2 linked regions of the Noviherbaspirillum saxi genome follow. The protein of the gene in region 2 interacts with the protein of the main gene of each other region in a pairwise test. Links are inferred from orthologs where the notes say so. Each region holds a gene or a part of one and is shown on either strand. Other genes may lie near its edges.

Evidence for each region. The genes of interacting proteins can lie anywhere in the genome.
Region 1: the proteins of ssb (region 2) and D3871_RS00575 interact in binary tests that used the Escherichia coli proteins (3 or more experiments, as listed by UniProt). The link is inferred for Noviherbaspirillum saxi from one-to-one orthologs.

Annotation. Positions count from the first base shown.
Region 1 is NZ_QYUO01000001.1:105,486-108,376, forward strand. It holds D3871_RS00575 (primosomal protein N'), read right to left. Parts: upstream 2,516-2,891; coding sequence 485-2,515; downstream 1-484. Other genes in the region: D3871_RS00570 (glutathione S-transferase), read right to left, coding at 1-354.
Region 2 is NZ_QYUO01000001.1:3,175,260-3,181,471, forward strand. The notes cover bases 1,838-4,790. They hold ssb (single-stranded DNA-binding protein), read right to left. Parts: upstream 3,593-4,790; coding sequence 3,083-3,592; downstream 1,838-3,082. Other genes in these bases: D3871_RS15020 (putative bifunctional diguanylate cyclase/phosphodiesterase), read right to left, coding at 1,838-2,846; D3871_RS15030 (MFS transporter), read right to left, coding at 3,665-4,790. In the rest of the region: D3871_RS15015 (HDOD domain-containing protein), read right to left, coding at 1-1,062; more of D3871_RS15020, read right to left, coding at 1,128-1,837; more of D3871_RS15030, read right to left, coding at 4,791-4,858; excinuclease ABC subunit UvrA, read left to right, coding at 5,005-6,212. UniProt on the Escherichia coli protein: Plays an important role in DNA replication, recombination and repair. Binds to ssDNA and to an array of partner proteins to recruit them to their sites of action during DNA metabolism. Acts as a sliding platform that migrates on DNA via reptation.

The DNA.
Region 1 (2,891 bases), 3.1 Mb from region 2 along the record:
GATCCGGTCGAATACCAGCTTGAGCAAGAGCGGCGGCATGGCGGAGCCTTCCGCATAGTGCAGGAAATAACTGTATTTCAGTCGTGCCTCGCTGCCGCGTCCCGGCGCAAGGCGGCCGGCGCCGTAGCGATCGACCAGATATTCGACGATCGCGCCGGATTCCGCCACAGTCAGGTCGCCATCCGAAATCACCGGCGACTTGCCAAGCGGATGCACTTGGCGCAATGCATCCGGCGCCAGCATGGTTTTCGGATCGCGTTCGTAACGCTTTACTTCATATTCGAGGCCGAGTTCTTCCAATAGCCACAGGATACGTTGGGAGCGCGAGTTGTTCAGGTGATGGACGATGATCATGGCGAGTGTTCGGTTCCGTTAATTCGTTGAAGAAAAATGATGAAATCCGCGCCACGCAATTGTCCCATGAACCTCCTCCGGTTTCCGAGGCGGGCGTCGAGCAGCTGCTCGGGCTGGATGCCAAGTCAAATCAGATGTCGACGGGATCGACTTCGAGCGACCATTTGACGCGGGGCTTCATTGCGCGCAGCGCGGCCATCCATGCTTTCAGAAAGCCTTGCAGCACCGGGCGGGATGGCGACTCGATCAGCAGTTGCGCCCGGTCAACGTTGGCGACCCGTGTCATGGTCATAGGAATGGGATCGTTGATCGTGATGCCGGGATGTTGCAGACAGTCGGCCGCCTGTTGCAGGAAATCGAGCGCGGTCTGGAGTTCGCGCGCCTCGGCCCGCAGCAAGGCCTGGAACATGAAGGGCGGCACTGCGGCCTGGCTGCGCTCTTCCAGCAACTCGCCGGCAAAGCGGTCATAGTCATGCGCCATCACCGCGCCGAACAGCGGGTGCTGCGGATACCGGGTCTGGATCAAGACTTCGCTGGCATTGCCGCCTTCTTTGCGCCCTGCCCGGCCGGCCCGGCCGGCCACCTGCATCAATTGCGCAAACAGACGCTCGCTGGCCCGGTAATCGTGTGAGAACAGGGCGGTATCCGGATTGAGCACGCCAACCAGGGTCAGGTTGCGGAAATCATGTCCCTTCGCGACCATCTGGGTGCCGATCAGGATATCGACCTCGCCCTGATGCACGCGCTCGAACGCTTGCTGCGCACTGCCTTTGAGCCGCGTCGAATCGGCGTCGATGCGCATGATGCGGGCTTCGGGAAAAACCTGTTGCAAGCCCTCTTCCACCCGTTGCGTGCCCCGCCCCAGCGGTTGCAGATCGACGTTGCCGCAAGTCGGACAGGACTTGGGAATCCGCTGTTCCAGACTGCAATGGTGGCAGCGCATCCGGTGTTCAGGTTTGTGCAAGACCATGAACGCGGTACAACGGGAACAGTTGCCGATCCAGCCGCACGCGTCGCAGGCCAGTACCGGCGCGTAGCCGCGGCGGTTCAGAAACAGCAGCGATTGCTCGCTGCAGGCCAGGCGCAGCTTCAATGCGCTGACCAGGGTCGAGGTCAGTCCTTGTCCCGGTTTGTCGCGCTCCATATCGATCAGGCGGATTTTCGGCAACACCGCATCCGGCGATGCGCGTTCGCGCAATTCCAGCTTGCGGTAACGGCCCGACTGCGCGTGATGCCAGGTTTCCAGCGCGGGGGTGGCGGAACCGAGCACGATGGGAATGGCCAGCTGACGCGCACGCCATACTGCAAGATCGCGTGCGGAATAGCGCAAGCCTTCCTGCTGTTTGTACGACGGATCGTGCTCTTCGTCGATGATGATCAGCTTCAGGTGTGGCAGCGACGCCAGAATGGCCAGCCGGGTGCCGAGAATGATGCGCGCATGCCCCAAATGGCCGGCCAACCAATGGCTTAGCCGCTCGCCTTCGGCCAAGCCGCTGTGCAGCGTTGCGACGACCACGTTTGGGAAGCGCGTGCGGACATTCTGTTCAAGTTGAGGCGTGAGATTGATTTCGGGCACCAGAATCAGTACTTGGGCCACCGTTCCGGAACGTTCCGCGCGCGCAAGCACGTCGGATGCGGCTTGCAGGTAAACCTCGGTCTTGCCGCTGCCGGTGACGCCATAAAGCAGAATCGGTGCAAAGCCTTCGGCGTTTCCGATCGCTTCGGCGGCTTCGCGCTGCGCGGCGTTCAGCACCGGTGCATCGGCCGACGTCGGATCATGGGCGAAGTCGGTCTTGGCGAGCTTTTTCATTGCACGGTCGAGCGAAACCGTCTTGGACGAGCGCAGGTTTTTCGGTATGCCTGGCACCATCACTTCGCCCAAAGGGCGCTGGTAATAATCGGCGGCAAACCGGCAAAGGTCCAGCCATGCAGGATTGAGCGGTGCCAACTGGGTGCGTATTGCTAGCGCATCCTTCAATTTATCGGGCGGCACGTCGCTATGTTCGCGCACGTCGATAATCACCCCAACAACTTCGCGACGAGAGAATGGGACCAGCACAAGTTGTCCGGGAAGCGGTCGTTCGTGCTCCATGTTCCACCGATAATCAAAACAGGTGGCTAGCGGAGTGTCGAGGGCAACATTGAGGTAAAGAACAGTCACGTACTTAATGTAATTATTGAAAAAGACGTCTAAAGCCGCGATTCTTAAAGACTTTTCAAACTATCCACACATCCTGTGGATAACTTTGTGGAGAAATGGGACTTGACTCCCGGCAAACCTAAGCCCCATGCGACTTCCAACAAATTGCCTGTTTGAAAAGCAAAAAATAATTCCTTTATATTCAATGACTTGTATTTTCACTCTTGAGGGAAAGAAAGCCTTTTAAAAGAAATCTTTATTGCTATGCACAAGCCTATGCAGTCCTGGTTTTTGTGAATAAGTACGTCGATACAGGCCGATTTGAAGCAATTTTTATCTGATCGAGTTGCTGTTTGGAAGCGAATTTCCATCACTGTGCTGACAGGCAATACAAATT
Region 2 (6,212 bases):
ATTACGCAGAAACGCAATCGTGCGGCTAAAGCTCAGGCCCTGATAAACGGTTTCCAGAGCCATCGTCATGACCTGGCCGGAACTGGTCGACTGCAATGCGTCGCGCATGTCCGCCACCCCGCGCGCCAGACGCGCCGCCGCGTCGGCCGGCTTGCCGACGATCGGTGCCGCCGGCTCCTTGTGTTCCGTATTGCTTCGTCGCTGCGTACGAACGACGACGGAATCTTCGGACGCAGCCGTTTTTTGCGCATTCTCCAGCGCAAGCAGCATCTGTCCGGATTCAAGACCCAACATATCGGCGTAGTCACTGGTCAGATCGGCCAGTATTTCTTCTATATCTCCGTTGTCGGAAGTCAGTGCATCGGCACAGCGCGATGATACGGTCGCAATCGCAGCAAGCCAGTCCTTATGGTCCAGCGGCTCTCCGATCGGCTTGGGCGGCATGTCTTGCAGGGTATCCACTACTGCAGCAGGCAAGCCCCAATGCTGAGCCGCGTGCCGGCCGATATCGTCGAACCGCAATCCGAGAATTTCGCGTGCCGCTTCATTCTCATCGGCCCCAGTGCGAACGCTATACTCCTGCACCAGGTGCCAGCGATCCGACAGATAGAAAGTCGCCATCATGCGGCCGAGCGAATGCAGCATCGAGCAGACCACGGCTTCTTCCGCATCGCGTGTATTCGCGGACGACGCCATCTGTCGCGCGATGTGCCCTGCCAGCACCGACTTTTCCATCTCGACGCGTGCATTTGCCGATTCGGACGAAGCGGCGGACAAGCCGTCGACCAGCTTCAATCCGAGCGCAAGATGGCCGATCGCCTCGGTGCCCAGCACGATGACGGCTTTGGAAACGGTATTGATACCCTGCCCGAACACCGAATACATCGCGCTATTGGCCAAACGCAATACCTTTTGCGTAAGCGCCGGATCCTGCAGCACGGTGCGGGTCATATTGAACTCGCGATCGTCATCGCCGCGCATGGCGCCGATGATGGCGCTGACCACCTTGGAAAAACCGGGCAGATCGCCGCGCTGGCGCACGCGCGACCAAAGCAGTTCCATGGTTTTTTCCGCACTGACCGGGCCGGTATTTGAAAAGGCATGCATGCAGTCGGTCTCGCTCTACTCTATTGTGCAGCGGTTAGCGCAGGACTTGCCTGCTCGGCCTTGAGCAAGGCAATGATTTCATCGGGCACCAGGGGACGCCCTGTGTGGTATCCCTGGATCAGGCCGCAGCCGTGCGCGGCGAGAAAATCGAGCTGTTCCTGGTTTTCGACGCCTTCGGCAACGGTGTTCAGATTCAGATGGCTGGCAAGGCTGAGCACGACATTGCAAATGGCCACGTCCTTGACAGAGCTGGGCAAATCCTTGATGAATGCGCGATCGATCTTGAGCGTGGCGATCGGGAAGCGTTTGAGGTAGGCGAGCGATGAATATCCGGTTCCAAAGTCGTCAATCGCGATGCGCACATTACGCGATGTCATCGCGGTCAGCAGGGCTTCGGCATGCTCCGGGTCGGACATCAGGATTCCTTCGGTAATTTCGAGCAGCAGCTGCTCACCGCTCAATCCGGAAAGCTGCATCGCCTCGTCCATGATGTCGAGGAATTGATCGTTGCGGAACTGGCGCGGACTGACGTTGACCGACACATACAATGGCCGCCGCGCGACTTCTTCGAAGCGCCTGATCTGCACGCATGCCGCCTTCAGCGCCCATGCGCCCAGCAGGTTGATCAAGCCATTGCTTTCCGCCATCGGGATGAACTGGGCCGGCGACACCAAACCTTGTCCCGGACGACTCCAGCGCATCAAGGCTTCGAAGCCCATGATCTGACGGCTGCGCGCATCGACGATGGGCTGGTAATGCAGCAGGAATTCGCCATCGCGCACGGCCTGGAACATCGCCGCTTCCATCGACACATCGTGTTCCGGCTGCGTGAATTTCTCGTGGTTATAAACCACGCAGCGCGCCTTGCCGGTTTCCTTGGCACGGTACATCGCGGTGTCGGCATGGGCCAGTAATTTGACTTCACTATCGCCGTGCTCGGGAAAGACGGCTGCGCCGATCGAGGTGCCGACGTACAGCGTGTGCCCCTGGATCTCGAACGGCAGCTGCATTGTTGAAATCATGCGGCGTCCAATGATCTGGATTTCTGCCTCGGAGACCGCGCCGGGCAGGACCGCGACAAATTCGTCGCCACCGACACGCGCCAGCGTATCGACATCGCGCAGTGTCTCGGACAGTCTCATTGCGGCAACGCGCAGCAAGGCGTCGCCAACAGGATGGCCCAGCGCATCGTTGACCTTCTTGAAACCGTCCAGATCCAGCGCGACAACGGAAAAGCCGCGGCCAGTGCGGCGCGACTGTGCGATCGCCATGCGGATCCGGTCCGACAGCAGCGAACGATTGGGTAAACCGGTCAACGCATCATGCGTAGCCATGTGGCGCAATCGTTCTTCTGTGGCTTGCTGGCCGGAGATGTCGCGGCCGACGGCCAGCAATTCCTGCTCTCCCGGTCCAGCTTCATAGGCCATGACTTGCAGCTCGATCCACAGCGCGTTACCCAGGGTCTTGATGCGCACATTGGTCTTGCTGGGCTGGCTGGAACCCGCCGCTTGTGCAATCACGGCATCGATGGCCGGGCGGTCGACAGCAAGCACGAAAGCGTTCAAGACCTGCCCTACCAGTTTTTCACCGGGACAGATAAGTTCGGTCGCGCGCCTGCTTGCGTAAATGATGGTCCCGTGTACGCTTAACCGGAATACCGCATCGCCGGCAGCCTCCATGAGGCTGTCCAACTGCGTTTTTGCAGTAGTTTCAGTCCGGTCTTGACGAGTGGAAAACATTGTCAGAAGCTTATCTCAGATAAAGGCTCGGCTGTGGGCAAGGTTTTTCGGCCGACAAAGCCGCCGCTCCGCCAGCGACTTCAGGCATCTTAGCAAATTGTAGTAGGGAAATTAACGCTTGATCCAAATGTTAGAGAAGAAAATGCAGAAAAAGAATCAAAGCCATGATTTTTCAACAAAAAAGCCCCGAGGTCAGACTTCGGGGCTTTCTTTATTTGCGAGGTTTGCGGCAAAAATCAGAACGGGATATCGTCATCCATGTCGCTGAAGTTCGGCGCCGGGCGCGATGCGCCGCGCGCGGCTCCGCCGCCGCCTGCGCCCGCGCCTGCACCGGCGGAACTCTGGCGCGGCGCCGGGGCGCTGCTGCCGTAATCGTCATCCATCGGTGCGCCGGCACCGCCGCCCATTCCCTGGCGGCTTCCCAGCATCTGCATCGTGTCGGCGATGATTTCAGTCGTATAGCGCTCCACGCCATCCTTGTCGGTCCATTTGCGTGTTTGCAAACGGCCTTCGACATAAATCTGCGAGCCTTTTTTCAGGTACTGGCCGGCGATTTCCGCGAGCTTGCGGTAAAACGTGATCCGGTGCCATTCGGTGAGTTCCTTCTTTTCGCCGGAGTTCTTGTCTTTCCAGCTTTCGGTGGTCGCAACCGCAATATTGGTGACGGCGTCGCCGTTCGGCATGTAACGCGTTTCCGGATCGCGTCCCAGATTGCCGACGATGATGACCTTGTTGACCGATGCCATAAATTTCTCCTCAAGCTGACTCAATAGTGATCGTGGTGCCACAACGGCGATGCGCAGGCGGTGCTTGGCGCATCAGGCTGCCGCGACAGCCGCCGCCCTCCGCGGCAGGTTCTTCATGCTGGTGGCAATTATAAGCCAGACAACTGTCAGCGCCGCGCCAAGTACGAACACGGAAGACGGTCCGGCATGCTGCTTCAACCATCCGCCGAGCGCGCCGCCGCAAAACAGTCCGAGCGCCTGCAGCGTGTTGTATACGCCAAGCGCCGATCCCTTGGCCGCCGGCGGCGCGATGCGCGACACCAGAGACGGCTGACAGGCTTCAAGGATATTGAACGAAACGAAGAAGGCAAGCAAGAGCAAGACCAGTACCGACCAGTGCATCGCCGGCTGCGCCATGAACAGCCACAGGCCAAGCTGGACCAGGAGCATCAGGGCAATGGCACCGACGAACACCTGTTTCATCATGCCGCGCCGTTCGCCGGCAAACACTGGCGGCAGCATCAGGGCGAACGAGGCAAGCACCACCGGCAGGTAGACTTTCCAGTGGGCGGCAATCGGCAAGCCGGCGTAATCGACCAGTGCGGCGGGCACGACGACAAACATGGCCATCTGCGTCACATGCAGCGCGAATACGCCGTAATTGAGCCGCATCAGTTCGCCGTTGGCGAGTATCCGTGAGAACGGTACGCGTTCCACGATTTTTAACTTCGGGGCCGGCGGAACGATATAGATCACGATGCCGATCGCGAGCACCGACAGGATGCCGGTCAACGCAAACAGTCCGCCCATGCCGATCAAGTCATACATGACCGGGGCGGCGATCAGTGAAACGGCAAACGTCAGGCCAATCGATCCGCCCACCATCGCCATCGCCTTGGTGCGATGCTCATCCCGCGTCGTATCGGCGATGAAGGCGGTCACGGCAGCCGAAATCGCGCCTGCCCCCTGGATTGCACGACCGACAATGACCCATGCCAGCGTGGTCGAGGCAGCAGCGATAAACGAGCCAATCGCAAACAAGACCAGCCCGATGATGATGATGCGCTTGCGTCCGTATTTATCGGATGCCGCGCCAAACGGAATCTGGCCGAAAGACTGGGTCAGGCCGTAAATACCCATTGCCACTCCGACCATGGTCGCGCTGTCACCGCCCGGCAGGGTTTTGGCATGCACCGCAAAGACGGGCAGGATCAGGAACATGCCCAGCATGCGCAACGCGAAAATCGACGCCAATGACAGACTGGCACGAATTTCGTTAGAGGACATGCGGGTGCCGAGATCATCGGCGGAAGTGGTGGCTGATATGGTGCTCACGGCGGGGGATCCAGAGGATACGGCGGACTTTAAAACCCGTTATAGTATCAGGTTGACCCGTACAAAGCGCCGAAATGGCCGCACGTTGAAAGCAGTTCATGGAAGAAATAAGAATTCGCGGTGCCCGCACCCACAACCTGAAGAACATCAATCTCGAATTACCCCGCAATCAGCTGATTGTGATCACCGGCCTGTCCGGATCGGGTAAATCCTCGCTGGCGTTCGACACGCTGTATGCGGAAGGCCAGCGCCGCTACGTGGAATCGCTGTCGGCGTATGCGCGCCAATTCCTGCAGCTGATGGAAAAGCCCGATGTCGACTTGATCGAAGGCTTGTCGCCGGCAATCTCGATCGAGCAGAAAGCGACTTCGCACAATCCCCGTTCGACGGTCGGTACCGTGACTGAAATCCACGATTACCTGCGCCTGCTGTACGCGCGAGTCGGCACACCTTATTGCCCTGACCACCCGGAAAATGCGTTGGCCGCGCAATCGGTGTCGCAAATGGTCGATGCGGTTCTCGCCATGCCGGAAGACACCAAGCTGATGATCCTGGCGCCGGTCGTGGCCAATCGCAAGGGCGAGCATGTCGATCTGTTTGAAGCGATGCAGGCACAGGGCTTCGTGCGCTTTCGTATCCAGAGCGGCACCCATACCGCCAGGATCTATGAAATCGACGACCTGCCGAAGCTGAAAAAAACCGAAAAGCACACCATCGACGTCGTGATCGACCGCATCAAGGTCAAGGCCGATGTCAAGCAGCGTCTGGCAGAAAGCTTCGAAACCGCGTTGCGCCTGGCCGAAGGCCGGGCGATTGCGCTGGAAATGGATAGCGGCAAGGAGCACCTGTATTCGAACAAGTTCGCCTGCAACACCTGCGGCTATTCGCTGCAGGAACTGGAGCCGCGCCTGTTCTCGTTCAATAATCCGATGGGCGCCTGCCCGGAATGCGACGGCTTGGGCCACATCGAATTCTTCGACCCCAAGCGCATCGTCGCCTTCCCCAACCTGTCGCTGGCCAGCGGCGCGGTAAAAGGCTGGGACCGGCGCAACCAGTTCTACTTCCAGATGCTGTCGAATCTGGCCGAGCACTATAACTTCGACGTCGACACGCCCTTCGAGAAATTGGCCGACTCGGCGCAGCAGGTTGTGCTGTACGGCTCGGGCCGGCAGACAGTGCCATTTACCTATGTGAACGAACGCGGCCGCGCGGTGGTGCGCGAGCATACGTTTGAAGGCGTGGTCAACAACCTGCAGCGCCGCTATCGCGAAACCGATTCGATGGCGGTCAAGGAAGAACTGGCAAA